2 regions of the Paenibacillus sp. MMO-177 genome follow, and region 2 is predicted to be linked to the other one. Evidence: predicted binding sites of a transcription regulator. Region 2 holds the regulator's gene; the other holds the start of a gene.

Region 1 (14,880 bases), on a different contig from region 2:
GGCTTCAGCCAGCTTGATTTCACGGAGCTTGGCATCGAGGATCTGGGGTACTGCTTCCGCGAGATGCGCCAGCTTGCGCCGGACTGCAAATTCCGGGCCTGCACCCATGTGCATGAGCCGGGCTGCGCGGTACTGAAGGCGGTGGAGGAGGGCACGATTGCGCCTAGCCGCCATCAGAACTATTTGACGTTTATGACGGAAATGAAAGAGAGAAAGCGGAGGTACTAAACCATATGGCAATTATCGCACCATCGATCCTGTCGGCGGATTTCGCCCGGCTTGGAGACGAGATTAAAGCAGCTGAAGAAGCCGGAGCGGATTGGATTCATGTCGATGTTATGGACGGGCATTTTGTACCGAACTTAACCTTCGGTCCTCCGGTTATCGCGGCCGTACGTCCGGCTACAAAGCTTCCATTTGACGTGCATCTGATGATCGAACGTCCGGAGCTGTCGATTCCGAGCTATGCAGCCGCCGGAGCGGACCGGATTACGGTTCATGCCGAAGCGACGGTACACCTGCACCGCACGATCCAGCAGATCAAGGATCTGGGCCTGCCTGCCGGCGTTGCGCTTAATCCAAGCACGCCGTTGTCGGTTCTGGAACATGTTCTGGGGGACGTTGATCTGATTCTCATTATGACGGTTAACCCTGGTTTTGGCGGACAAGCCTTTATCGAGGAGTCGCTCAATAAACTTCGCCAGCTGCGAAAAATGCTTAACGAACGCGGCCTCAGCCATGTTCATGTGCAAGTGGACGGCGGTATTAACAGCGTTACTGCCAAGCAGGTTGTAGAAGCCGGTGCGAATGTGCTTGTTGCAGGCAATGCCGTATTCGGGGAAAGGGATCGCGCGGCCGCGATTGCCGCGCTTCGGTAACGAGTGTGGAGGAAGATTTCGAGTTAGAGGATAGCATTTGGAAGAAATTGTTCTGGATCGCTTTTTACGCGATAACAGCAGGCCTTCTGCTGGGGCTTTTTACGGCCATCAGCTCGCCTATTAAGTATGTCTGCTCCCTAGTGGCTTTGTATATCGCCATTAAATGCTTTAAGCGCTTCTCTACCTGGGGGCCGCGGATTTCCTTTATCGTTTCCGCAATAATCGTTTATTTTGCTACGGCCCTGGTGATCGCAATCGTGGTCTATATGCGGGATAATCCGATGCCCGCGGGCTAATAGAATACTAGCTGGCGCTTTGGAATAGGACAGCTTAGCATCGCATAGGATGGTTACATGAACGAAGGTTCGTGTAGCCATTTTTGCGTTTATTATTGGTACACATCCAATTTCGATGAGCGTGTCTGAGGAGGGATGGGCATGAAATTTTACACGATCAAACTGCCGAAATTTCTGGGCGGATTCGTAAAAGCAATATTGAATACCTTCCAAAAAAACTAGGTCCGATGCACGGCTTAACGAACGATCGTGGGCAAGGCGGAACGGTTTTGCTGTCCATACGCAGCAAAACGCGTTCCGATCCGTAGAATTCTAAGCAAGATTATAAAGGTAAACTTATAATCCTTAGAATTCAAGGCGGAACGGTTTTGCTGTCCATATGCAGCAAAACGCGTTCCGATCCGTAGAATTCTAAGCGAGATTATAAAGGTTAACTTATAATCCTTAGAATTCAAGGCAGAACGGTCCCGCCATTTTAGAGGCGGCGGGAGGCGTTCCGATCCGGAGAGTGAAACGGCTCCACCATTTCCGTTGTCAGAGGGCGGTCGATTCCGGAGAAATGAACAAAGAAAAAGCACCTGAGCTCAGGTGCTTTTTGTCTAAATATAAGAAAGTATAAACAAGTATACGACGCTTATATTTCATAGCGAAACGTTCGCTGCGCCGCCAGATTGACGGCGTCAGCCGTTTGCGCTAGACCGCTCGGTTGGAATCCGTCAATTAAACGCGAGTTACTTTGCCGGATTTCAGTGCACGTGTGCTGACATAAACGCGTTTCGGTTTGCCGTCAACCAAGATGCGAACCTTTTGCACGTTTACACCCCAAGAACGACGGTTTTTGTTGTTTGCGTGGGATACATGGTTGCCTGTACCAGGCGATTTACCAGTAATGAAACATTTGCGGGACATGAGTACACCTCCTTAAGTTTGTGCCGCAAGAAAGCGGGCTTTCCTGCAAGCATGCGCTTAGAGTTTGCTTTTTGAACCATTAGCTGCATTGTTAGCACAAGCTGTATTAAAAAATACTGGGTCAAGCCTGCACATAAACATACTTGACTATCGTATCACAATTGTTTTGTATCAGCAACTTAAAAGTACATGAAATGATGGATTTTGTCATCGTTTTTGCCTTGCGCCCTTCTATAATGAACCGGTTTATAGTACAATAATCCTTAGTCCATATTATTTACGGTAAAGGAGTGTATTCCCATACCACTGCAGATTAAGAACGAGCTTGGACAGATAATTGTGAATGATGACTGCATTGCAGTGATTGCAGGCTCTGCAGCCATGGATTGTTATGGGCTTGTCGGGATGGCTTCCCGCAAACAGCTTAAGGATGGCATTGCCGAGCTGCTCGGCAGGGAGAACATGTCGAAGGGCGTCGAGGTGCGCCGGGAGAATGAACAGCTCCATATCGAATTGCATATTATCGTAAGCTACGGCACCAAAATTTCCGAAGTGGCGCATAATATACAGAACAAGGTTAAGTACGTCCTAAATGATGTAATTGGTCTTCAAGTGGACCAGGTCCATATATTTGTTCAAGACGTAAGGGTATCTACGTAGTCAATGCTTACGAAGTTAGAATTGCTTTTGCAATTCTTTTTAGGAAGGGGAATTGTCGTTGAGTAAGCGCTCCATTAACGGATCTGATTTTACCGCCATGGCACTGCTCGGTGCGGAATATTTAGAAAGAAATGTAGACCGGGTTAATGCATTAAATGTGTTTCCGGTGCCAGACGGAGATACGGGTACGAACATGAATCTAACGATTGTCTCGGGGGTTCGCGAACTGCGGAACAAGCCGTCCGACCATTTGGGAAAGGCTGCCGAAGCATTGTCCAAAGGACTTTTGATGGGGGCAAGGGGCAACTCGGGGGTTATTTTGTCCCAGTTATTCCGCGGCTTTGCCAAATCGCTCTCCAATCTGGAAGAAGCAGGGACGCTGCAGATTGCCGCCGCCTTCCAAAACGGCGTCGACATGGCTTACAAAGCGGTCGTGAAGCCGGTCGAAGGAACGATTCTTACGGTAGCGAGGGAAGCGGCCAAGCATGCCGTTCAGTATGCCCGCAGAACGAGCGATGTCGTTGAACTGATGCAAGAGATTCATGCGAAGGCAAATGAAGCGCTTCAGCGCACGCCGGATCTGCTGCCGGTATTAAAGCAGGTTGGCGTCGTTGATTCCGGCGGACAAGGTCTCGTCTTTATTTACGAGGGCTTTGTTCAGCATTTGACGCATAGCGGTACGATTCAGGAGAAGGTATTTTCTTTCCCGTCCGAAGCGGCGGCACCGGAAGAAGTAGCTGCGGCGAACAGAGCATCGGCTGTTATTAGACCGTCGGCCCCGGCATCCGCGCAATCGAAGCTGGCGACAGAGGATATCGAGTTCCTGTACGATATGGAATTCTTTATTAATCGCAAAATCAGCGGGAAACCTGCAGCGTTTTTTAATGAATACGCTTTCAAGAAGGCGCTTGAAAAAGACGGCGATTCGATTCTCGTCATTGCCGACGACGATATTATCAAAGTGCATGTCCACTCCCGCAAGCCTGGCGATGTATTAAACCTTGCAATGGCTTACGGCGAGCTGACGGACTTTCACATTCTGAATATGCGGGAACAGCACCGCGACCTGCTTGAGCATGAAGCGGCGGCTGAGCCGTTTGCGCCGGTACCCGAGTACGCGTTGACCGGCGACATCTCGTCGACGGAGCTGCTGGCAGGACCGGCTGCGCAGGTGGTAGCGCCTGAGCAGCTGCATGAGCTCGCGCCATTTGGCATCGTTGCGGTTGCGCTTGGCGAAGGCATCGCGAATATTTTCCTCAGCAACGAGGTGGATATCGTATTGTCCGGGGGGCAAACCATGAATCCAAGCACCGAGGATTTCGTGAACGCGATTGAATCGCTGCCGGCAGAGCATATCTATCTGCTGCCTAACAACAGCAACATTATTCTCGCGGCTGAACAAGCCGCAGAGCTGAGCGGACGCCAGGTGACCGTTATTCCGACAAAAACGATTCCGCAGGGCCTGGCCGCGATTCTTGCCTTCAAGGAAGAGGAATCGGCGGAGCGCAACGCGGCATGGATGAGGAGCGCCGCGGAGCAGGTCGTATCCGGCCAAGTGACGCAGGCGGTAAGGAATACGTCGATCGACGGCGTAGATATTCAAGAAGGCGACTATATGGGGATTAAGGAGAAGACGATTGTCTCCTCCAAGCCAACCCTGCTTGAGGCTTGCCAGCTGCTGATGGCGGCTATGGCCGAAGAGGGCGGCGAGCTGCTGACGATTCTGACCGGCGAGGATGCGAAAGAATCCGATACCGCGGAATTATGCGAATGGATCGAAGAGGCATACCCGGATATCGAGCTTGAGGTTCATGCCGGCGGCCAGCCTTTATATCCTTATTTGTTCGCTATGGAATAGCCATAATAAGTTGGGAGGGGACGTATGGGGAACATACGCATCGTGACCGACAGCGCATCGGACATTCCACTCGCGCTGAGGCAAGAGCTTGGCATTGAGATGGTTCCGCTGAAAATTCTGTTCGGGGAAGAGACTTACTATGATGCCGTTACGATTAATACGGAGCAGTTTTTCGAGAAGGTAGCGGCATCGCCGGCAATGCCTACTTCGTCCCAGCCATCACCGATGGAGTATCAAGAAGTATACGAACGCATTTTGCGGGAGGATCCCGGGGCGTCCATTATTTCGATTCACTTGTCGGGTGCGGTCAGCGGGACTTACCAGTCAGCCGTTATCGCCAGCTCGATGATTGACGGGGATCCGGATATTACGGTTATCGATTCGAAAACGGCATCTTACGCCTATGGCATGCGCGTTGTAGCTGCGGCCAGGATGGCTGGAGAAGGGGCTTCGAAAGAAGCGATTATGGCCGAAATCGAACGGATGCAGCGGGAAACCCAGCTGTATTTTCTCGTGGATACGCTTGAATATTTGCAAAGAGGAGGACGGATCGGCAAAGCTTCCGCTCTTATCGGATCTATTCTTAATATTAAGCCGATTCTGTCGCTCGACAAAGACGGCATGGTGTATGCCGTAGATAAAATGCGCGGTACAAAAAAAGCAATGGCGCGGATTATGGATATGCTTGGCGATGCCTGCGGCCAGGATCCCGTTATTGTCACAATCGCCTGGAACACGAATAAGGAAGCTGCTTTGGAATTCCTCGAGCTGATCAAGGCTCGCTTCAACGTTCAAGGGGTTGAATACGCAACCGTTGGTGCCGTAATCGGAACCCATGTGGGTCCCGGCACGATGGCTGTGTTCATGCGCAGAGTGTGAGGTAGAGAACAATGACGCTGGAACAGTATTCGGTCCGGCAAATTAAAGGCGTGAGCGCTCCGAAGGAAGAAGAGCTTCACGCCTTTGGCGTTCAGACAGTCGCCGATTTGCTGGATTATTTTCCATTTCGATATGAAGATTACCGCATCCGGGAGCTTGCCGAGATCAAAGACGGCGAGAAGGTGACGGTGCAGGGAACGATTCGCGGGAACGGGATTTTGCAGCGGTACGGCAGAAACAAATCGCGCTTGACCTGCAAAGTCGAGGTTAACCATATGCTGGTGACGGCTGTCTGGTTCAACCGTCATTTTCTGCAGAGCCAGCTTGTCCCGGGCAGAGAAATTATGCTGACGGGCAAATGGGAGCAGCAGCGCCTGCAGATGACCGTGTCGGAATCCGAATTTGCGGACAAGTCTACCGGCATGGTGAAGTCAGGCACGCTTCAACCGGTCTATTCCGTGGGCGGAGGGATTACGCAGGCCTGGATGCGCAAGACGATCAAGCAGGCACTCCTTCAGTACGGCTCCATGATCGAGGAAGTGCTGCCGCATGAGCTTGTGGAACGCCACGGGCTTATGGCAAGGCGGGATGCCGTACAGCGGATCCACGATCCTGGTGAGGTCAAGGAAGGGTTGGAAGCCAGGCGGCGAATGGTCTATGAGGAGCTGTTTCTTTTTCAACTGAAGCTGCAGGCTTACCGTTCTTTAACGCGGAAACGCGGGGACGGCATTGTTCATCAGGTGAACGGGGAGACGATTCGCAACTTTGCGGCTACGCTTCCTTTCGAGCTGACGGACGGCCAGAAGAAGGTTGTTAACGAGATTATGGCCGACATGCGCCAACCGGCGGCGATGAACCGCCTGCTGCAAGGGGATGTCGGATCCGGCAAAACGGTCGTTGCGGCTATAGCGCTGTATTGCACGATCAAAGCCGGGCATCAGGGGGCTCTAATGGTGCCGACGGAGATTCTGGCCGAGCAGCATTTGCGCTCGCTTCAGAAGCTGTTTGCGGATACGGGCATAGAGGTCGCTCTCCTGACGGGCAGCTTGACCGAGAAGAAGCGCCGCGACGTGCTTGCCGGGCTGCAGATGGGCATGATTGATATTCTGGTCGGCACGCATGCGCTTATTCAAGACGATGTCTTTTTCCGCAGCCTGGGGCTTGTTGTAACGGACGAGCAGCACCGGTTCGGGGTGAATCAGCGGAGTATTCTGCGCCGCAAAGGGATGAATCCCGACGTGCTGACGATGACGGCCACTCCAATTCCGAGGACGCTTGCCATTACGGCCTTCGGGGATATGGATGTGTCCACGATCAAGGAGCGCCCGCACGGCCGGAAGCCGATTAAGACGTATTGGGTCAAGCATGACATGATGGACCGCGTTCTTGGCTTTATCCGGCGCGAGGTTGGCGAAGGACGCCAAGCGTATGTCATTTGCCCGCTGATCGAGGAATCGGAAAAGCTGGATGTGCAAAACGCGATTGATTTGTACGTGCAGATGCAGCAGGCTTTTCCGGATTTGAAGGTGGGGCTTCTGCACGGCCGGCTGTCGGCTTCCGAGAAGGATGAAGTGATGCGCGCGTTTGGCGCGAACGAGACGCAGCTGCTAGTTGCGACAACGGTCGTTGAGGTTGGCGTCGACGTTCCGAATGCCACGCTTATCATTATCATGGATGCGGAGCGGTTCGGGCTTTCCCAGCTGCATCAGCTGCGCGGGCGCGTCGGGCGCGGGGCGCATCAATCGTTCTGCGTGCTGGTGGCCGATCCGAAGTCGGAGAACGGACGCGAGCGGATGAAGGTGATGACGGAGACCAATGACGGCTTTGAGGTGTCGCGCCGGGATCTTGAGCTGCGGGGACCTGGGGACTTCTTCGGGACGAAGCAAAGCGGCTTGCCGGAGTTCAAGATCGCGGATATGGCGGCGGATTACGAGATGCTGGAGATTGCCCGCGACGATGCGGCGGAGCTTGCCGGACGGGATGATTTTTGGACGAATCCGGCATTTGAACGGGCGCGTGTCCAGCTGCTGAAGGATCAAATTTTTCAAGGGGAACAGCTCGACTAAGCAATATCTTCCCTCTTGCGGCATATAGTTAAACGATCGAATCATCGGAATGCCGGATGGAGGTGTAAGGCTGGTGAGTTACCAAAAGTACGGCATTCGGCCGCAATTGGTCGAACGCGTCAAATTCAAATTAAAAAATCCGGTCGTGAAGGACCGGATGCGGCTGTTGCTGGGCAATGTCACGAAGTATGATCTGCAGGACCGGGTAAAGGTGCGGAAGCTGGTGAAATCGGCGACTTCTATTTTACAGGAACCGCTGACGGATATTCAGGAAGAACAGATTATCGATTTTGTCCTCGCGCAAAAAATAGATCCAAACAACACCTTCCATTTGCTGAAGCTATGGGGGATGTTCCGCTGACCGCTTGCGGTCGGCTTTTTTTTGTTTGGCGAAGACACTTGCTGCCTACGTTGGAGTTTATACAGTAGATGGGTGCACTTTGCTCCTGTAATTGAAGCTATGTTGGAATCCATCCAATATAATTCAGACATTTGAGGAAAAAAAGTTCATCCTGATGATATTTATTGGAGTGAATCCAACCTAGCGCGGGTAATCTGCCACTTCGGCATTTTACGTTGGATGAAATCCAATGAAGTGGTCCCCTCTACAGTCCTACCCGTAATCACCACAGATGAAGCTGGCCTCCGGGTGTTACCGGTTCAATGCATTCGGCGGTGTCATTCTTGACGCTCCCGACTGCCGAGGATACCGGATAGGCTTCAAGTTCTTCGGCGGTATACGGCAGGAATAGACGCTGCAAGGCTTGCGGGTCCTGCACGGTCCGGTCCAGCCAGAAGGGCTCGTCCTCCGCGCGCAATATTACCGGCATACGGTCGTGGATCGGGGCCATCAGCTCGTTGGGCGAGGTTGTCATAATGGTACAGGTGCTGACCGTTGTTGTGCCGTCCGGCGCAAGCCACGACTCGTACAGACCGGCCATGCTGAAGATGGAGCGGTCCTTGCGGACAATACGCATCGGCTGTTTGCCGCCATCGGTCTTTTTCCATTCATAGAAGCCGTCTGCCGGGATCAGGCAGCGCTTGCGTCGGAGCGGCGTCTTGAAGGCCGGCTTCTCGGCGGCTGTCTCGGAGCGGGCATTCAGCATTTTATTGCCAATCTTCGGATCGTCCGCCCAGGGCGGAATAAGTCCCCACTGCAGCTCGCCGAGCCGATTGCGCTGCCCGTCATTAATAATGGCAAGCACTTGCTGGCCAGGCGCTACGTTATATTTGGGACGATGGTAAGGCACCTTCGTCTCGCCGATCATATAACGGATCATCAGCTCCTCGAGCGATACGGTGATGGTATATCTTCCGCACATGGCAAGTCCTCCCAGAAAGTTTTTTGGAAATGAAGTGAGTTTTGCGAAACAAACACACAGCTCCACACAACTTGTACGTTCTTTGCTTTTTATTATGCATGAACAGGCGGTCTGACGGCAAATACTTGTGTTACCAGGATCATGAGGAGGGCGGTCGATGTTAAGCAAGGGAAGAGGGCGCGGCCGCTCCGGACGAAGGCTTCGCAGAATCAAACAGTTCTTCTCGCTGCCTGCTGCGGCATGGGATTACGCGGTGGGCAAATGGCAGGGCCTGGAGGCTTCGCATGAGATGCTCGCGGAAGCAACTCCGCTGCAGCTTGCCGAGGATGCGGTTGCCGAGCTGGAGGAGGAGTGGCGGAAGCTGGAGGAGCAGCAGGCGGAGCCGGCGGCAAGCGCATGGAGCGGTGACGAGAAAATTATGGAACGGATTCGGGCGGAGACCTCCCGTCTGAACCGCAATAACGTGACGCGGACGGAAGCCTACCGGCTGATGCATCAACGCCATCCGGAGCTGCATTGGGCGATGCTGGCCCATCTCGTGTCCCGCAACGGCGGATGGAATATGACGGATCTGGCCGGCGAATGGCTGCCGCAGCTGCTCCCGGGCGATAAACGCCAGTCCGTCTTTTTGCTGCTGGAGCATGCGAATACGTTTATTTTCGGCGATGCCTATCCGCAGCTGCTGCTTTACGAGGAAAGCGTCCGCGCGCAACGTCCGTTGTTTCATCTGCTTCCGGCTTTCGGGGTAACGCGGTTCATGAAGCCGGTATGGGAGCAGTTCTGGCGACGGCGCGATTCCGTGCCGCTGACGGTTGCGCTTATTGTGAACGAGCAGCATTTCATTGAGCAGCGGGTCGTGCGGGACGATTACTTCCGCAAAAACGTGATCGATACCTTCTTCTTCGGCATGCAGTCGCTGCTGCAGCTGAACGCGGTGATGTTCCCTTACCATACCGAAGGCGAGCTGCGGCTGGCCGGATTAATCTTGGAGGATTTCGACGATATGTCCGAACGGATTGAATTCGGCAAGTCGTTGTATGCCGTTTTGTTTGGGGTACCCCGGGTGCGGGAAGGGGCGCTGGCCTTCGCGGCGAAAGGGCGCCACACCGGATCAAGGGCGGACTACGCCCCGCATCTGTTCGCCCGGGTACGCCGGGAGCCGCCAACCGCGCTGTACAAGGAGCGCTTGCTCGGCGGCAAGCTGCTGCCGGGAGCCGCGCCGGTCTACAGCCCGGAGCTTCGCGATGCCTGAGCCAACCAGAAGCTCGAGACGGCGAAGCGGGAAGACTGGTTCGGCTCGGCCGACGGCATTATGCCGTATTTCCGAAAGCTGAAGCTGCCCCGAAGCTTCGAGCTGACGAATGAATACGGCCTGCTGCTCAATAAGATCGAGCTCGCCGTGCTTGCTGCCCAGCAGCTGAGGCAGGAGGAGCAGCTTTGAAAACAATAAGAAGCCTGATGCTAAGGTTACGGAAGCGACATCAGGCTTCTTTTTGCTGCTTAACGGCATGATTGGCTTCCGGACCAACTGTTTGAAATTACCTCTAAATATCCCTTGCATAGCGAACATACATTCGGTATATAATAATATACGAACATACTTTCGTATTTGTATTGGAGTGGGGATTATGGAACGTGTCATTATGCTGATTGACTGCCAGTCGTTCTACGCGTCCGTCGAGAAGGCCGCGCATCCCGAATATAAGAATGATCCGGTTGTTGTTGCCGGCGATCCTTCGAGGCGTTCGGGCATTATTCTGGCAGCTTGTCCGCTTGCGAAGCAGTACGGCGTGACGACCGCCGAGACCCTTGGCGAGGCGCTCGGCAAATGTCCGCAGCTCGTCATTATCAGACCGCGGATGCAAGCTTATATCGATGTCTCGCTAATGATTACCGACATTTTTCGTTCGTTTACCGATCTGGTGGAGCCCTTCTCCATCGACGAGCAATTCCTGGACGTTACCGGCTCCTTGTCTTATTTCGGCTCGCCGGAAGAGATTGCAACGCAGATCCAGACCAAGATTATGCTCTACACCGGCGTATGGGCCCGGGTAGGCATCAGCTCCAACAAGATTCTCGCCAAGATGGCCACCGATATTTGGGCGAAAAAGAACGATACCGGCCAGTTCACGCTCCCGAAATCAGAGGTGGAATCTTTATTATGGCCGTTGCCCGTGAGCAAAATGTTTGGCGTGGGCTCGCGGATGACCGCGCATTTCCAGCGGATGGGGATTACAACGATTGGCGACCTCGGCTGTCTTCCCTTGCCGGAATTCAAGCGCAGGCTGCAGGCGCGGATGGGCCGCAACAGCGATATTCAGGCAGAGCTTTTCTGGCAGACGGCAAACGGCATTGACCCGAGCCCGGTCAAGCCAAGCACCCATGACGCGCAGCAAGCCGTCGGCCATCAGATGACGCTTCCCCGGGATTACAGCAAGCCCCAAGAGATTGACGTTGTTCTGCTGGAATTAAGCGAGGAGGTATGCCGCCGCAGCCGCGCCAAGGGTTATATGGGCAGCGTGATTGCAGCAGGCGCGCAAGGCGCGGATTTCGACCGCCCGACCGGTTTTTTCCGCCAGATGACGGTACCCGACCCGACGAATATTACGAAGGAAGTATTTGCTGCGGCCCGCACGTTGTTTTATGCCCATTGGGACCGGCTTCCCGTCCGCAAGCTTGGCGTGACCTTATCGAAGCTGGTGCCTGACGACCAATATCAGCTTACCCTGTTCGGGAACAGGGAGAAGGAAAGGAAGCTGGATCGCGTCACGGACGCGATCCGCCATAAATTCGGAACGACCTCGATTCTCCGGGCGTCTTCGCTGCTCGAATCAGCCCAGGCCCGTGAGCGCAGCGTCAAAATTGGAGGACACTACAAATGAGCAAGAAACTGGAAGGAAACGGCCGCTGGGAATCCAGCCGCATGATGCTGCCTGAGCACCGGGAGCAATATCTAGAACGGCGCGAGCCGCCCAAAGCCTCCGGACCTGTCCCCGTTCCAAGCAAAGAGGAGCTTGAGCTTATCCGCGATTACGTGCTGCTCCCCATGATGCTGACGATCGTTGATAAGAATTGCAAGGACATCGAGCTGTCCTTCTACTCCATGAAGCAGCTGTACATGAAAGCCTCGCGCGTCTTAATGGGGCATATTCACACGGATCTGACCGCTGTTCGCAAAGCGCTTAAGGAGCGCAATATCCGGGTCTTCCTCGAGGAGAGCGACAGCGAGCATGGAGCCATTCATTACAAGTTCGTCTGCCGCGGCTACGAGGACCGCTTCTCCATGATCCGCGACGCGGCCCGAGCCGAGATCAGCGTCCGCATCGCCAAATATATCTCCACCATGTTTAAGTAAACCTTCTAAAGCACCGACCGCTGGTACACAGCGCGGTGTTTTTTGTTTTGGAAGATATATAATGCAATTATCATTGACGAGTCATTGCAGATGGAATGATGTTCCAGTAAAATATTGGATAAGCATGGATTGGATGCATGCGTAAGCGGTTAAGGGAGAGGGACTGCGGTGGATACTTCGTTACTTGTTGCATTAAGCATTTCATTTGTCATTGTGACGGTGTTTACTCCTGTCTTGATATGGGGACTGCGCAGCCTGAAGCTGCTTCAGCCTATTCGGGTTGAGCTGCCGGCGGATCATCAGGCCAAACGCGGCACGCCGCTAATGGCTGGACTCATTCTGCTTACCGGCGTGTTTACCTCGCTCTATTTTCATCCCAGTCCGCTCGTGCTTTTTCTGGGGGCAACGTTTGTTCTGTTTAGCCTGGTAGGCTTTATGGATGATATGAAGAAGGCAGCCTTTCAAGATCCTTCAGGCATTTCAGGGAAGACCAAGCTGGTATTCCAGTTTGCGTTTACGATTCTATTGCTCTATATTCTGTTGAACCAATTTCATTTGAATCCTGATATTCTGTTGTTTCATGATTTGGCGATTCACCTGCCGGTGTGGGTCTATTTGCTTCTGATGATGCTGTTTATCGTCGGCTCCGCCAATGCGATCAACTTTACGGATGGACTGGACGGGCTGCTGATTAATGTCTCCATCCCAACTTATTTTTTCTTCTTTATGATTTCGGACAAGACAGAAATTAAGACCTTCTCGTTAGTCATGATTGGCTGTCTGCTCGGGTTATTCCTATACAATATTTATCCGGCCAAAGCTTTTATGGGCGATACCGGCTCGCTTGCAATTGGCGGGTCGCTTACCTTTTTAGCCGTTATCGAAAAGGTTGAAATTCTTATTCCGATATTATTTTCAGTCTATATAGCAGAACAACTATCGGTCATTCTGCAGGTCTGGTATTACAAGAGAACGAAAAAGAGATTGTTCCGGATGGCTCCGATTCACTACCATTTCAGTTTGAAATATGGCTGGAGCGAAAATAAGATCGTCATCATTTTCGGATTCGTATCTTGGATATCCGCCTTGATCTGCTGGATTTTATGGAGGTACATGCGATGAACCTTGAGCATCTATTTTAAAGACTTCGCTCCAACAAAACCCCAACTTGCTTGGCCATAACTTCCGGCGGATGGGGCATTCCGTTCCTGATCCACCAATTCCTGCGTTTTAAGAATTCTCCGATCCACTTTGGGCATGTAAGACCTATTAAATAAAGAAGCATGGACGTTATCCGTCCATGCTTCTTTATGTTTTTTGCTTGCGGTACACCTTGGGGGACATGCCGTAGAACTTGGAGAACTGGCGGGTGAAATAGTTGCTGTCGTTAAAGCCGCTTTGATAAGACACTTCCGTAATAGGGAGATTGGATGTCTTAAGCAAATGGCCGGCATGCTCGAGACGGAGTCGCAGCAAATAGGCGAATGGAGTTGTTTGATAATAGGATTGAAAAATCCGGTTTAAGTGTCTGACCGAAATATCCGATTTCTCGGCAATCTGCTCGCGCGTAAGCGGTTCAAGATAGTGGTCCTCCATAAAGGAGATGGCATTGGCCAAATGCATCAAATGACTTTGAATTCCTTGCCGATCCTGGTTCTGATATTGTCTTGACAAGTAAACGACAAGCTCCATGAACCGTGACCGCAGCATAGTCTGATAGCCTTGAAGCTTGCCCGCATACTCCTCGATCATGAAATCGACGAGGGAGGAGACGTATGCCAGGCCCGGGATCGGCAAGCTGAGCTTGCTGCTGAAGGACTGGATATTCCGATAAAACGGTTCCAAAACAAAAAGCGCCTGGTAGCCGATAGACGTTCTCAGGTCAGGGCCGGCGGATGTAAGGATGTCCGGACGGTACATGATGTTGCAGATTCGGAAATCATGGGGGTCCTTGTAGGCATGAGAGGTAGCGCCGTCAATAACAAAGACATCCCCCTTCTTAATAAACGATGCATCAGTATTTACGATATGAGTGGCATTCCCGTTCAAAACGATAACAAGCTCGGAAAAATCCACATGATCATGAAGATACATGTCCTCGTCATGTCCGCCATACCCGATATAGAACAGAAATTGCTCGTCGGAGGTAAACCAATTCAAATGGACGCTTCTCATAAGACTCCCTTCTTAAAACCTGTCGCAAACAATCTGATGTCCTAATCATGCTATTTTTAGACCTTAAAATCAAGGATTAGGACTATTTTGCTCCATTATAATGCTAGAGGAAACAAGAAAACGCAGAGGAGTGGTACAGATTTGTCCGTCGTAAGCATTTGGCAGCGCATCGTCCGACAGCGATATCTTTATTACATGTCGGTCCCATTTGTCATTTTTGTTTTTTTATTTAGCTATTTACCGCTATGGGGCTGGACGATGGCGTTTCAGCAATTTCGAGTAGGCAAATCCTTCTTCGACCAGAAGTGGGTCGGCTTTGATAACTTCCGGATGTTGTTTCAGGACGATCAATTCTTTAATGCGCTGCGAAACACCCTAGCGATGAGTTTTATGGGGCTCATTGCAAGCTTTACGATTCCTATTCTCTTCGCCGTTCTTTTGAACGAGGTCCGCATTTCGTTTCTGAAACGCTTCGTACAGAC
Region 2 (14,880 bases):
TCAGCTTGTCGCCGACCATAATGCCATGTTCCGGTTCGATCCCGAGCCGTTCCATCGCATGACGGAAGATGGAAGCGGCAGGCTTGCCCTCACCATACTCGCCGGAGATAATGATGTGATCAAAGTAAGGAGTAAGTTCAGGAACGCCGGCAAGCTTCTCGCGCTGCAGATCCGGGGATCCGTTTGTGAGCAGGAGCAGCTTATATTTTCCTTTGAGCGCATCCAGCACGCGGAACGTTTCATCATAGACAAGCGGACGTTTGCGGCGTTCTGCAGGGAACTGCTCTGCCAGCTTAGCGCCCAGCTCTTCGTTTTCAACGCCAAGTGCGCGCAGGCCGCGTGTCCAAGCTTCCTTGCGGTAGCCCGGCGCGAGCTGCTCCAGCTTGCGGAACTCTTCCTGCTCGCCTTCACGGAAATTCGCCCAGAGCCCTTCAAACGGGTTAATTCCGATCATCTTCGTGAACGGGAACGTCTCATAGGATTCATAAAGTGCACGAGCTTCTTTGCGCACGGCTTCTTCAAGCTGCTCCGGATCAACACCGGCAGCTTCCGCTCCGGCTTGGCATGTTGCTTCAAATGCTTCTTTTACGCTGCGGTCATCCCACAGCAGCGTATCGTCAAGATCAAATAGAACCGCTTGCTTCCCCATAATTCGCATAACTCTCCTACTCTTCTTCTATTTTTGTTCAAAGGGCAAATTGTGTGTTTTGGCGAAATCCTGCAGCCTTCTTCCGATCTCATCCGTTGGGTAACGGTTGAGCAGCCGCGAGAATACCCAGTTTGCGCCCTTTTGCTGCATAATGACAACAGCACCGTTTTGAACGCTGATCCCTTTAATGTTGGATACATGCAGCTGCTTGTCCCCCGTCATTTTGCGGGTCTGGATATAATCCTTGCCGATTGAAATGTACGGACGGCGCAAGAAGAAAATAAGCGCCAGGAAAATGTAGCAGCCGATTGTTACCCAGAACATAGACGTAGGCTCAAAGGACGGATCCGTAGTCACGAAAACCGTATACATACTGATCAGCAGAATAAGCACAATCGGGAATATGTAGTTGCGGCCGGTAAACCGGTCTACCTTGGGCGCTGTTGAAGTGCCGATCTGCGATACGCCATGCTTTTTACGCGCTTTGTTAATTTGGTTCGTATTTTTGCGCACTTTGCGCTCCCACGTTCGTGACAAGCTTATTCCTCCTATTGTATATTGCAGGCGCCGTTCATGGAACGGCGCCAACGCTAGCTATATGGTTGCATTACATGATTAATGAGCGACATCGTTTGGATCGCCGTCTACAATCTCGATGGAATCCAATTGCTGGCGGAAATTTCTTTTGAAATTTTCCAAGTATTTCTGGCGCAACACGGCACGTTCCGCAATTTCTTCGTCAGTCAAACCTACCGTTTTATTTTTACGGGATAATTCATTAATACGCGCGATGACTTCTTCCACTGCCTTCACCTCATTTGCTTGTTACTCAGCCTTCTTACCTATTTTGACTTTTATCGCGAGCAATTGTCAAGGCAATGATAGAAGAATAACAAAAGGACAGATAATTTCGAACATCCTGTGTCCGAATTACCTGTCCTTGCGTTTGAAATGGCTATTGAGGAATAATTAATACCTGCCCTGGCCGTAGCTCCACCGAGCTTAATTGGTTGCGTTCCTTAATTTTGTATATGTATTGTCTAATATCCTTGGAGCCCTCGGTAAAACGATCAGCAATCCCCCACAACGTATCTCCTGCCGTTACGATAACCGTCTGCTCACTCGCTGTAGCCTCTTGAATATGATCAGACGATGCATTCGTGCGCATCATGAGAAAGCTTGTAAAGAGAAGTACGAACACTGCAGCACACATAACAAGTTTAAAAGCATGGCGTTGAACATGTTGTCCCCGCGACTTGAACGATTTAGCAGTTTCTTCCTTATGGATACTTTTATAAAAAGACGGATTCATGATCATTATTATCGCTCCCCGAACGTTTGTTCTGTTTTCTTATGTCCTTAGAATAACACGAACAAATGTTTGTAGTCAACAAAAAATGCGAACTTTTGTTTTCAAGAACTTATGTTTGTACGAACTCCGGTTCTATGCTATAATTTTCTTCAAATATTATATTGGAGTGATTCACGTGTCTAAGATTTCGAACCGCCAACAGTCGATTCTTGAGTTTATTAAGAATGAGGTTCGGGACAAAGGATATCCGCCTTCTGTTCGCGAAATCGGCGAAGCGGTTGGCCTGGCGTCCAGCTCCACCGTTCACGGCCATCTGGATCGGCTTGAGAAGAAAGGCCTGATCAGACGAGATCCAACGAAACCTCGGGCGATCGAAATTTTGGATCAAGACGGTGTAGACGGCATTATCCTCCCCGCTGTGGCGCAGGTGCCTATCGTCGGCAAAGTAACGGCAGGCGTGCCGATTACCGCAACTGAGAATATTGAAGAGTACTTCCCGTTATCCGCGCACTTCGTAGGAGACGATGAAGTATTTATCCTGAATGTCATTGGCGACAGCATGATTGAAGCCGGTATACATAACGGCGACTATGTAATTGTCCGCCAGCAGCAGACCGCCAACAACGGCGATATCGTAGTAGCCATGACGGAAGATGACGAAGCGACGGTGAAGACCTTCTACAAAGAGAAGGATCATATCCGCCTCCAGCCTGAGAATTCTACCATGGAGCCGATCCGTTTGAACAATGTCACCATCCTAGGTAAAGTAGTTGGCTTGTTCCGTGATTTCCACTAACTTAATGACATAAAAGAGGCTGTTCCCGCTAATCCGATTTCGCATTCGGTTAGGGAGAACAGCCTCTTTTTTACCTGATTGTGGTATTATCAAATTACTTAATCTGTTTTGTGATAAGGTGGTTACCTTATTTGTAAGACTTCTGTTCCTCCTCTTTATCCCCTTCAATCTTATCGTCTAAATCATTCTTGCGAACGTTATTCCCGTAAGTCCCCCATCGTTATACAGAAGATAGATTTTAAATAGGGGGGCGAATGGGGGGCATTTTGTGGGCACTCCCCTCTGTCCACGAAAAAAACTAGAAATGCCCACAAAAGAAAAATCCCCGGACGCTTAGAGCGCCAAGGGATTTCCTTCTTAGTACAGCGTCAGATACTGATCGCGTTCCCATTGATGAACTTGTGTTTTATACATGTCCCATTCAATTTCTTTCAGTTCGTAGAAATGGGCAAGAGCATGTTCGCCAAGCGCATCGCAGATAACGTCGCTGCGGAGCATTTCGTCGAGCGCTTCCTTCAGGTCGGAAGGAAGGCTTGGCACGCCGGATTCCAGGCGCTCTTCTTCGGTCATGATGTAGATGTTGCGATCTACCGGTGCCGGAAGCGAAGTTTTGTTCTTGATGCCGTCGAGACCGGCTTTCAGCATTACGGCAAGAGCCAGGTAAGGGTTAGCAGCCGGATCCGGGTTACGCACCTCGATACGAGTGCTAAGACCGCGGGATGCCGGGATACGGATCATTGGCGAACGGTTGCTCGCCGACCAAGCTACGTAGCAAGGCGCTTCATAACCGGGAACCATCCGTTTGTACGAGTTGATCGTAGGGTTCGTGATAGCCGCCATCGCGCGCGCGTGCTCCAGAATACCCGCCATGTAGTATCGTGCGGTTTGGCTAAGGCCGAGACGATCCTTCTCGTCGTAAAATACGTTTGTGCTGCCTTGGAAGAGCGATTGGTGGCAGTGCATGCCGGAACCGTTCACGCCAAACAGCGGTTTCGGCATGAAGGTAGCATGAAGGCCATGCTGTCGGGCAATCGTCTTAACAACAAGCTTAAACGTTTGAATTTGGTCTGCGGCTTTGATCGCATCCGCATATTTGAAGTCGATTTCGTGCTGGCCGGGAGCTACCTCATGGTGGGATGCTTCAATCTCGAAGCCCATTTCCTCCAGCGTCAGTACGATTTCACGGCGGCAGTTCTCGCCCATGTCCATTGGCGCTAGGTCGAAATATCCGCCTTGGTCATTCAGCTCGGTAGTGGGCTCGCCTCGTTCGTCCGTCTTGAACAGGAAGAATTCCGGTTCCGGACCAACGTTCATCGCCGTAAAGCCCATTTCTTCCGCTTCTTGCAGCGCACGCTTCAGAATACCGCGCGGATCGCCTGCAAACGGAGTTCCGTCAGGCATATAAATATCGCAGATCAGACGGGCAACGCGGTCTTGCGCAACCCATGGGAATACAACCCAAGTATCCAGATCAGGGTATAAATACATGTCAGATTCTTCGATACGAACGTAACCTTCAATGGAAGATCCGTCAAACATCATCTTATTATCCAATGCTTTATCCAGCTGGCTAACCGGAATTTCTACGTTTTTGATCGTACCAAGCAAATCGGTAAATTGAAGACGGATGAATCGAACGTTCTGTTCCTCCGCAATGCGTTTAATATCCTCTTTTGTGTAGCTCACAGCATTCATCTCCTTCAAAAGAATTGTGAAGCAATTCTTACTTCGAAAGCATACGCTTTACCTTGTTCCATTCATTAACCGGGACATGCTAACGCTTGTTCAAGAAACGGGATAACTGCCCTTGAATAAGCGAAGCCTGGCCAGGACGTTTCTCCAGCAATTGCTGCTTGAGAAGGCGGTGCAGCTGCGCGTCGGACAGCTCCTTGCGCTTCACTTCAGATTGCTCGCTTACGATGGTTGCGTCGTCGGATTCTTTTGAAACCGGATTCATGACCTGCTTTATGCCGGCAATGTTTACGCCTTTTTCGATCAATGCCTTAATTTCCAATAACCGCTCTACGTCATTAAAAGAGAACAGTCGCTGGTTGCCCGCCGTTCTGGCGGGAACAATCAATTCATGCTGCTCATAATAACGAATTTGACGCGCCGTTAGATCCGTCAGCTTCATTACGATACCGATCGGAAATAAGGCCATGTTTCTACGAATATCGTCACCCATGTCGCATCAACCTTCCAGTCGCTCATTTATACTCATATCATAACGCCCTACCAAAAACGTGTCAAGGTGTGTTAGGTTTAATTACGTTTAATTGTGATAAGTCCGTTCTTTATGAGTCGACGTAACGCTGTGAGCACACCAAACTTCGCATGGGCAAACGTCAAACCGCCTTGCATATAAGCGATATAAGGCTCGCGGATCGGTGCATCGGCAGACAATTCAAGACTTCCGCCCTGAATAAAGGTTCCCGCCGCCATAATAACCGGATGCTCATAACCCGGCATGTCCCATGGCTCGGGCACAACATGCGAATCTACCGCGGCAGCCTGTTGAATGCCTTGTACAAAGGCAATGAGCTGCTCCGCTCCGCCGAATCGGACAGCCTGTATTAGGTCTGTACGCGGCTCGGACCAATGAGGTTTCGTCTCAAAGCCAAGCTGCTCGAACATCGCCGAAGCAAATACGCTTCCTTTAACGGCTTGTCCAACCAGATGCGGCGCCAGAAACAAGCCCTGATAAATACCTCGCAGCGTGTCCAGCATCGCGCCGACTTCGCCGCCGATGCCAGGAGCTGTGAGACGGAAAGCAGCTTGCTCGACAGCAGCCGCGGTGCCAACGATATATCCTCCGGTCGAAGCAAGACCGCCTCCCGGATTTTTAATAAGCGAGCCCGCCATAAGATCCACCCCAACCTGGGTTGGCTCGCGAAGCTCGGTAAATTCCCCGTAGCAGTTATCGACAAAAACAAGCACATCCGGCTTGATCTGCTTCACGCGCTGAACCATATCGCCAATCTCGGCAACGGTAAAAGACGCTCTCCAGCTGTAGCCCCTCGAACGCTGAATGCCGATGACTCTCGTCCGCTCGTTTATGCTTCCTTCAATTGCGGCCCAATCGAGACTTCCGTCCTCGTTCAGGTCCACTTCGTTATAACGAACTCCCCAGTCTTGCAGGGAACCCGTACCGTCTCCAGGCTTGCCGATCACCTTGTGCAGCGTATCGTAGGGTTTGCCGGTTATGTACAGCAGTTCATCGCCCGGCCGGAGCACGCCAAATAACGCGCACCCGATGGTGTGCGTGCCGGATACGAAATGCGGCCGCACCAGAGCGGCTTCTGCTCCAAACACATCCGCATACACCAGATCAAGCACCTCACGCCCGCGGTCATTGTAGCCATAACCCGTCGAGCCGGTGAAATGAAAATCGCTGACCTGATGCCGTTGAAAAGCACGGATCACCTTCCACTGATTTTTTTCGGCAATGCGGTCAATGGAGCGAAGCTGGCCAGCAGCCAGCTCCTCCGCTTCATCCGCTAATTTCTCAAGTTCATTCCAAATGGATTCATAATCTTCTTGCTGTTGGTAACTCATGCTAAGCCTGTCTCTCCCTTAAGTTAACGTAACCCAATTCTATTATTCAATGTACGGCTGAAGCTTATAACCGTTTTGTTCATAAGCCTGACGGCTTACTTCCACGGTCAGACGCAAAGATTCGCCGTCCTCGCTCACTTCGTTGCCGACGACTTCACCGCTGCGGTAAGCAAGCGCAATCAGGTCGCCCCGATCGGCCGGCAGGGCAAATGTAACCGTGTCACCGGTCAATTTATCCTGGATTTTATTCCGCAACAGCTCGAGATCGTCTTTTTGAAAAGCGCTGATTACAAGCGTATCAACGCCCGGAGTCGGCAATTCCACATGATTTTCTCCACAGAGGTCTTTTTTATTATAGATCGTTAAGCTAGGTGTTCCCGCCGCTCCAAGATCGCCAAGAATTTGCTCTACGACGGACATCTGCTCCTCGCGCATAGGCGAGCTGCCGTCAACGACATGGAGCACCAAATCGGCCTCAAGCACTTCCTCAAGCGTCGCGCGGAATGCGGCAACAAGGTCATGCGGCAAGTTCTGAATAAAACCGACCGTATCCGTCAGAACAATCTCGCGGCCGTTTGGCAGCTCCATTGTGCGTGAGGTCGGATCGAGAGTGGCGAACAGCTGATTCTCCACATAGACGTCAGAGCTGGTCAACTCTCGAAGCAGCGTCGATTTCCCGGCATTCGTATAGCCTACGAGAGCAACCTGGATGACACCGGATTTTTTTCTTCTTTCCCGATGCAGATTCCGGTGGCGGACCACTTCATCCAGCTGCGCCTTCAGATCGGAAATCCGGCCTCTGATGTGCCGTCGGTCCGTCTCGAGCTTCGATTCACCGGGTCCTCTCGTTCCGATCCCGCCGCCAAGCCGCGACAGGTTCTTGCCGTGGCCAGACAAACGCGGCAGCAAATAGCTGAGCTGTGCCAGCTCAACTTGGATAATCCCTTCGCGGGTCTTGGCCCGTTGCGCGAAAATATCCAAAATAAGCTGCGTCCGGTCCACAATTTTGAGATCCAGCGTTTCTTCCAGATTCCGAACTTGAGCTCCGGACAGCTCCTGGTCAAATATAGCCGTTGTTGCTCCCAGCTCATCGGCAATCGCTCTTAATTCCTCAACCTTCCCCTTGCCGATAAACCATTTGGTATCGGGAGCTTCTTTATTTTGCACCATTGTAGTCAGCACTTCGGTTCCCGCCGTCTCGGCAAGCGCAACCAGCTCCTCGAGCGAATGCTCGGGATCGCTGATGCCCCGCTTAATATCAGGGGTAACCAAACTGACTAATACAGCGCGTTCCTGCATCGTTGTCGTCGTATTGAATGTTTTTTCTCGCATGTTTGCTCCTTTTAGAGTGGAGTTATTTCGCTTCCCATTTGAAGTCCTCCGGCTTGATCGCCATCAGCTCCTGTTTCGGAGGGATGCTGTTGGAATATTGGTTCAGCAGCCTCACAGCCTGGTAACGGATGGATTTCTCAATAATGTTCCGCACATACCTGGCGTTGCTAAAAGAGAAAATATCGCTCATCTTCTCTTGAATCAAATGCTGCCTTAACTTAAATATGGACTGCGGCATCAAATTATAGTCCCGATCCTTCGCCATAAGCTCGGAAATTTGAATTAATTGGTCTATCGTATAATCGGGAAAATCGATTTGGATCGGGAACCGGGAAGGAAGTCCGGGATTCGTCAGCAGAAAATGATCGATCTCCGCCGGATATCCCGCGAGGATCAACACAAACTGATTGCGATGATCTTCCATCGCTTTTACAAGCGTATCAATGGCCTCTTTGCCGAAATCCTTCTCTCCGCCGCGCGCAAGGCTGTACGCTTCGTCCACGAAGAGAACGCCGCCAATCGCCTTGCGTACCATATCCCGCGTTTTCTGTGCCGTATGCCCGATATATTCGCCAACCAGATCAGCCCGCTCCACTTCGATCAAATGCCCCTTCGAGAGCACTCCCATCTTCTGGAACAGCTTCGCCACAATTCTGGCGATGGTTGTCTTGCCGGTCCCCGGGTTCCCTTTAAAGATCATATGGTAGACATGGGAACCGCCGGACAAACCTGCCTCCGAACGCATGCGGGTTATATATAAAAGCGCATAGACTTCATAAATAAGAGCCTTCACGTTGTCCATGCCAACCATCGGCTCAAGCTCTTTCTGAATCTCGGCAAAATGGTCTCCCGGCGGGAGCGGCTTGACGGCCGGCAGAGGTTCATTGTCGACTACAGGCGCAGAAGCCGTCATTTGGACCGGTTCCTGGCTTCTCAACACCACATTAATTTGACGGGACGGCCTTGCTCCGTTATTCGATCCCGACATGACATGTCCGCTCATCTATTGCATCACCTATCCTTCGCACCGTCACTAGCGTTCGGCATGCCGGTAGATAAGCCCGGCATATCCCGCTTCTAACAAGTGTATTCTAGCGGAATCGGTCATATTAACAGATTTTGTTACGGATAGTCGGGAGATCGATAACCGAAATGCAGAAGGACAGAGTCCAGCTTCCATTTGGCGTATGCCAGAACTTCGCGCGACTGGTTCTTGAACGGATTCAGCACTTCGGAATGAAACGCCGCCGCCTGAACATTCTTATAGTCGAGATAACGGGCCATCTCCATCGCCCTTGGCGCATGGTAATCGTGAGTCACGATCAGAAGCTTGTCCAAATGATGCTCTGCAGCAATGACTTTGCTGTAAAGCAGATTTTCGTATGTACTTCGAGCCGCGTTTTCAAGGAGCATGTTATCCGCCGGAATTCCCTTTGCGAGCAGGTAGACCTGCATCCCTTGCGCTTCCGTCAGCTTTGAGCCGTTGTGATCGAGCCCACCGGTCAAGATAAGCATGTTTACCTTGCCTTCTTTGTACAGCTTGGCGGCAAAATCAAGCCGTTCCTTCAAAGCAGGACTTGGCTTGTCCGACCACAGTGAAGCGCCAAGCACGATAGCCGCATCCGCTTGCTCCACCGGCTTGGAGCCGTCGTAGCTGTTAATCAGCCATAACAAATACCCGCAGCACAATACCCCGAGCAGACATAATCCGACAATGAGACGAAACAGGAGCAGCCCGCGCCGTTTGCGTGACTTGCTCCCCGTCTGAACGATACTTTTCATGATTCTCTTAGCTCTCTCTCCGTCAAGCTTTTGCGGTGCTTCAAGCTGAGCGTGAAATACCGGAACCGGCCGTTCCGGATACTGGAAAGCAATCTTCCTGCTGTCTTGCGGGCCAACGCCGCTTCTTTCCCCGTTACCTCTCCGTCGCGGAGAGCTTCCTCCAGCTCATCCTCATCAAGAAGAAAAACTTCGCCGCTTGGCAGTACAACCACGTCCAGATAAAGGTCGTCGAACCAAGGCACATGCTGGTCCGTCAGCCCTTGCGTTTTGCAGATATCAATGTACCATTGCACCACTCGGCCCTTATCGTCAAACATCGTTGTCACGACAAAATGCTCGCCCCGCGGAAAATGCTGCATCCATAAATAACCGCGGTCCGCCAGACATAAACGCCGCCCGTTATATTCCTTCCATAGAGGCTCACGCAACTCATGAATCCGGTAGAACGTGACAAGACCTTTGAATTCATCATTGTCGAGCGCCAGACAATTATAGCTTTTGCGTATAATGCGACGCCAGTTTGCCCGGTCCGAAAATTTTCGTTTCATACGGAACGTACCTTTCCGTTGAGATAAGCCTTTAATACTTGGCTTTCGATGATGATGGATAGCGTTGTAAAAAGCTTACCATAACTTAACGCTCTTCTCCAGCACGCATGTAAAATAAACCAAGCTTTCCGTGAGATTTAGGTGCTAGCCGAACCCAAAATAAAAACGGGACAAAGCGGACGAACCGCTTGATCCCGTTTGCATTAGTCTATTCCTTACGTTTCCACAATCGTGACTGAATGGATAATGACCTTGTCTTTCGGTACATGCTTGTCGTTCACCGGCGTCTTCGCAATCTCCAGAACCGTATCCATACCGCTGTCGACCTTGCCGAATATGGAATAAGTAGGGGTCTGATTCAGATTCAAAGAATCAGGACCGGTGCAGATAAAAAACTGGCTGCCGCCCGAATTCGGTTTCCCGCTGTTCATCATGGCCATGATACCGGGCTCGAATTTGAGACTGTTATCGAACTCATCCGGAATCGAATAGCCGGGATTGCCTGTTCCATCGCCCTTCGGGTCCCCGCCTTGAATCATAAACGGTTCGATAATGCTGTTAAACGTAAGACCGTCGTAATAGCCGTTACGCGCAAGAAATACAAAATTGTTGACCGTTACCGGCGAATCCTCCGCATAAAGCTTTACGGTGAAATCGCCTTTGCTGGTCGAAAATTTCGCGGTGTACTGCTTGTTTAAATTAATCGACATCTCCGGCATCTTATCCCATTTCTGTCCTGACGAGTCGCCGGATGAGCCGCAGCTGGTTAACAATACGGCCACTGCTGCGATTATGATGATGCTCCAGCTATACTTCCCCAGCTTGCCCATATTCTAAGTCCAGCTCCTTACGCTTTGCCGCCCGCACTTCCGGCTTCTTTTTTATCCGTGGCTCCTTTGCCCGTCACCGTTCCGTTCCCGGTGCCGGGATCGGTCGATTCGACCGGTCCTCCGGCCCCTTGGTCTGGGCCCACAGTTCCGTTGCCCGTTCCGTTCCCGTTATTTCCGGGACTCGGCGACACCGCTCCTCCGTTGCCAGGCGTCTCCGTTTCAACCGGCTGATTCGGATCCGTGGATGGAGGAGGCGAGACCTCTCCGTTGCCTGGCCCGCCTGGGAGCTCGCCGTCAGACGGCTGATCCGGCTCCATCGGCTGCTCCGGAATATCCACTTCCGTCGCCGGCACGTCTATCGTAATCGTATCGGAAGGCTTGCTTTCCTTATCTTCTTCCGCATTATAAGCCACGACATAGTATTGATACTTCATGCCAGGGAACACGGTCATATCGTCTACCGTATTGTTAGCCACGTCTACAAATACGGAGAATTCCGATTGCTCCGAGTCTTTGCGGTAAACGCGATAAGTTACCCCTTCGCTGTTCGCCGGCGCAGTCCAGGACAGCTGAACCTTCGCCTGGTCTGCCAGGAACACCGCATTGAAGTTCGTAACCGGAGCCTGTTCCTTCACTTCCTGCTTGATACCCTCAGGCTGCTTGAACGAAGACTTCGGCACATTCTTCATGGCTTGACTCATAACCTTGCCGAACATTGCTGCAGCCTGCGAGCTGCTCTTCTTGATAACGTGCTGCTTGTCGGTAATATCGTAGCCCATCCATACGGCCGCGGTCCATTCCGGCGTATACCCGACGAACCAGGCGTCGCGGTTCGCGCTGGAATTAAAGTTAGGAATACCGTGCTGCGACGTACCCGTCTTGCCTGCTACAGGACGGTCGATCCGTGCCCCTGTACCCGTGCCGCCCTTTTCGAGGACGGTCTGCATCATTTGCGTCATATACCAGGCTGTTTCCGGCTTCATCAGCTGCTTCGCCGCCGGCGCATGGTACGTATAAACCTTCTTGTTCGCTGCGGTTTCGATCTTCGTAATCGTATGCGGATCAACCGATTTGCCGCCGTTAGCGAATACGCTGTAGGCTTCCGCCATTTGAAGCGGCGTTACGCCTTGAGTCAGACCGCCAAGCGCAATCGCAAGGTTGCGGTCTTCCGGTGCCAGCTCGATGCCCAGTTTTTTGGCAAAGGCAATGCCATTGCCGATTCCTACTTGGTTAAGCGTCCATACGGCAGCCAGGTTGCGGGATTCTTTTATGGCCTGCTGCATCGTAACCGGTGCCGAGCCATGCGGATCCCTTGGGCAATAATTGCCGAAGCATTTTTGCTGATCCTGATTCAGGACCGTCCAAGGGTAATAATCCCCGGTTTCGAGTGCCGGACCGTATGAAACGATCGGCTTAAAGGCGGAACCGGGCTGGCGCTTCACTTCAACGCGGTTAAGCCCTTTACGGACGTAATCGCGGCCGCCGGCCATTGCCTGAATGGTTCCGTCGCGATGGTCCATAATGATCATGGCCCCTTGCGCCTTCTGATCATCCGGGCTCTTCTCGAAGTTGCTGTCATCGGCAAATTCTTTCTCAACCGCTTGCTGCGCTGTCGTGTTGAGAGACGTATAAATGCGGTATCCGCCAATACGAAGCTCATCCTCGGTCATGCCGGGAATAACTTTAACCGCTTCTTCGATCACGTAATCGACATAAGCTTTGTAAGGATCGCTTTTCTTTTGTTCGAGGTTAGCCGGCGGCTCGTAAACAACCGCTTTTGCTTCCTCCATTTCCTGCTGCGTAATCAGTTTTTGATCATACATCAGCTTCAAAACGACAGCCCGCCGCGCCATCGAAGATTCAGGATCATTAATCGGATTATAGCGGTTTGGCGCTTTAGGCATTCCCGCGAGCGTAGCAATCTGCCATAGTTTCAAATCTTTAAGATCCGTATCGAAATAATAATCCGCAGCGCCTTTAATACCGTAGATCCCTTTACCGAAAGTAATCCGATTCAGGTACATCGTCAAAATTTCCTGCTTGGAATATTTGTTCTCAAGCGCTACCGCAATGGAAGCCTCCGTCGCTTTGCGGAAGAACGTTTTGTCTGCGGTCAAAAATATATTTTTCGCCAGCTGCTGGGTGATGGTACTTGCGCCTTCCACTTTGCTTCTGGCGATAACGTCCTTCACGACGGCACGTCCGATAGAGAAGAAGTCAATCCCGGAATGCTCGTAGAATCTCTGGTCCTCCGTTGCAACGAAAGCATCCAGAAGCAGCTTCGGCATCTCGTCATACTCGGCAATTTCCCTGTTCGCGCTCGCGTCGTACAGCTTTGTAACCTCTTTGCCGTTTGTATCATATATAATCGACGCTTCGCCGAGTTCCAGCTTATCCGCATTTTCCGTCAAGATCCGTTCGCCGTTCAAGGTAATAAACAAATAACCGATGATTCCGCAGATAATCGCAAACACGATGGTAAAGAAGAATGCGAAAAACCATTTTCGGGGCGTCATTCTTTTCTTTTTCTTGACGGTCCCGCGCTTCATCTCCTTTTGTTTGCTTCGTCTTGGTTGTTCAGCCATTAGGTTCCCTCCAGTTGTTCCAAAATCTGTTTCTCTATGATTCAATATACCCCGGAATGAAAAGAACAACCCTGCTGGAGCGGGTTGTTCTTGCCTTCCGCTATCAAGTTAAACGTTACCTGCAAGTAGAAGGTTTCACAAATAACGTTACGTTCTATGCTTCCGGAGCACTATGGTCTTGCATTAAAGATACGTTACGCTGCGGAGTAAACGTCGAAATCGCGTGCTTGTACACCATTTGCTGACGGCCTTCGCTGTCAATGATGATCGTAAAGTTATCGAACGCTTTAATAACGCCTCTAATCTGAAAGCCGTTCATTAAAAAAACCGTAACCGGAATGTTGTCTTTACGCAGTTGGTTCAAGAAAGTATCTTGAATATTGATCGATTTGTTCATTGGACGTTACCCCCGTCTAAAAAAGATTGATTAGAAGTATATTCAAGATTGACTTGAAACTTTCCTGCTATTATACCATGAATCCGCTGCAAATTCTTGTGAAAATTTTCCCCCATGTCGACCCACTCGATATCCTTCATGTGCCGGAACCAGGAAAGCTGGCGTTTGGCAAACCTTCTCGTATCCCTTTTCAGCAGTTCTACAGCCGCCTCAAGCGTACATTCTCCGCGCAGGTACATGACGATTTCCTTGTAGCCAAGCCCTTGCATCGCAAGGCTGTCAGGCGTCACGCCGCGGTCCAGCAGTCCTCTAACTTCCTCGACGAGTCCATCCTCCAGCATTTGATCAACCCGCTGTTCGATACGCGAGTAGAGTACCTTCCTGTCCATAGCGAGACCCAATATACACAATTCGTAGGGCGATTCTTTTTTCTGTCTTTCCAGCTGAGCCGACATCATCTCGCCGGACAGATGAAAGATCTCAAGCGCGCGGATAATGCGGCGCTGGTCATTCGGATGCAGCCGTTCTGCGGACTTCGGGTCCACTTCCGCAAGCCGGGCATGGAGCGCCTCCGCTCCATGCTCATCCGCATAGCGCTGCTGCTCGTCCCGAAATGCGGGATCCGAGCCGTTTTCGTTAAATTCAAAGCCATAGCAGACGGATTCGACGTAGAGCCCGGTCCCTCCCACGATAAAAGGAAGCTTTCCTCTTGCCGAGATTTCGGCAATCGCCTCTCTGCAATGCAGCTGAAAATCCGCGACCGAATACGCCTCATCCGGCTCGCAAATATCGATCAGATGGTGGACAATCCCCTGTCGCTCGGCTAACGGCAGCTTGGCCGTGCCGATATCCATCTCTTTGTACACCTGCATCGAATCGCCGGATATGATCTCAGCGTTCCATGCTTTGGCGAGATCTAGGCTGAGCTGTGTCTTGCCTACAGCCGTAGGTCCTACCAGAACAAGCAGCGGCTGCTTGCGTTCCTTACTTGCTGCTTCCTGCAACCTCTATCACTCCATAAGCTATTTTCGACGTATTCACATGCCGCCGTTCGAATCCCAGCCGTTCGAATTCCCCGCTCTCGCGGTGCTCCT

What was found. The regulator LexA, encoded in region 2, represses DNA repair genes until DNA is damaged. The targets are predictions, from matches to a motif close to CGAACATATGTTCG.
Region 1: the regulator LexA is predicted to act here: its motif matches at 10,432-10,445, upstream of WFK81_RS09765 (DNA polymerase IV).

What each region holds. Positions count from the first base shown of each region.
Region 1 is NZ_JBBCUR010000002.1:913,605-928,484, reverse strand. Features, by position in the region: gene rsgA (ribosome small subunit-dependent GTPase A) at 1-228, shown strand, start outside; gene rpe (ribulose-phosphate 3-epimerase) at 234-878, shown strand; gene WFK81_RS09820 (hypothetical protein) at 884-1,174, shown strand; gene spoVM (stage V sporulation protein SpoVM) at 1,316-1,396, shown strand; gene rpmB (50S ribosomal protein L28) at 1,895-2,083, opposite strand; gene WFK81_RS09805 (Asp23/Gls24 family envelope stress response protein) at 2,384-2,743, shown strand; gene WFK81_RS09800 (DAK2 domain-containing protein) at 2,802-4,601, shown strand; gene WFK81_RS09795 (DegV family protein) at 4,626-5,480, shown strand; gene recG (ATP-dependent DNA helicase RecG) at 5,492-7,546, shown strand; gene WFK81_RS09785 (stage VI sporulation protein F) at 7,620-7,907, shown strand; gene WFK81_RS09780 (SOS response-associated peptidase) at 8,170-8,868, opposite strand; gene WFK81_RS09775 (DUF2515 family protein) at 9,026-10,120, shown strand; gene WFK81_RS09770 (hypothetical protein) at 10,181-10,309, shown strand; gene WFK81_RS09765 (DNA polymerase IV) at 10,497-11,750, shown strand; gene WFK81_RS09760 (hypothetical protein) at 11,747-12,223, shown strand; gene mraY (phospho-N-acetylmuramoyl-pentapeptide-transferase) at 12,392-13,345, shown strand; partial or broken gene WFK81_RS09750 (TetR-like C-terminal domain-containing protein) at 13,362-13,442, opposite strand; gene WFK81_RS09745 (helix-turn-helix domain-containing protein) at 13,532-14,398, opposite strand; gene WFK81_RS09740 (ABC transporter permease) at 14,594-14,880, shown strand, end outside.
Region 2 is NZ_JBBCUR010000003.1:137,188-152,067, forward strand. Features, by position in the region: gene WFK81_RS11750 (HAD family hydrolase) at 1-649, opposite strand, end outside; gene WFK81_RS11755 (hypothetical protein) at 677-1,186, opposite strand; gene WFK81_RS11760 (DUF896 domain-containing protein) at 1,265-1,453, opposite strand; gene WFK81_RS11765 (LysM peptidoglycan-binding domain-containing protein) at 1,605-1,967, opposite strand; gene lexA (transcriptional repressor LexA) at 2,137-2,757, shown strand; gene glnA (type I glutamate--ammonia ligase) at 3,115-4,443, opposite strand; gene WFK81_RS11780 (MerR family transcriptional regulator) at 4,532-4,942, opposite strand; gene WFK81_RS11785 (methionine gamma-lyase family protein) at 5,020-6,312, opposite strand; gene hflX (GTPase HflX) at 6,355-7,644, opposite strand; gene WFK81_RS11795 (AAA family ATPase) at 7,667-8,647, opposite strand; gene WFK81_RS11800 (YdcF family protein) at 8,767-9,426, opposite strand; gene WFK81_RS11805 (DUF402 domain-containing protein) at 9,423-9,974, opposite strand; gene WFK81_RS11810 (peptidylprolyl isomerase) at 10,190-10,804, opposite strand; gene WFK81_RS11815 (PBP1A family penicillin-binding protein) at 10,822-13,389, opposite strand; gene hfq (RNA chaperone Hfq) at 13,544-13,786, opposite strand; gene miaA (tRNA (adenosine(37)-N6)-dimethylallyltransferase MiaA) at 13,783-14,790, opposite strand; gene WFK81_RS11830 (class I SAM-dependent methyltransferase) at 14,771-14,880, opposite strand, start outside.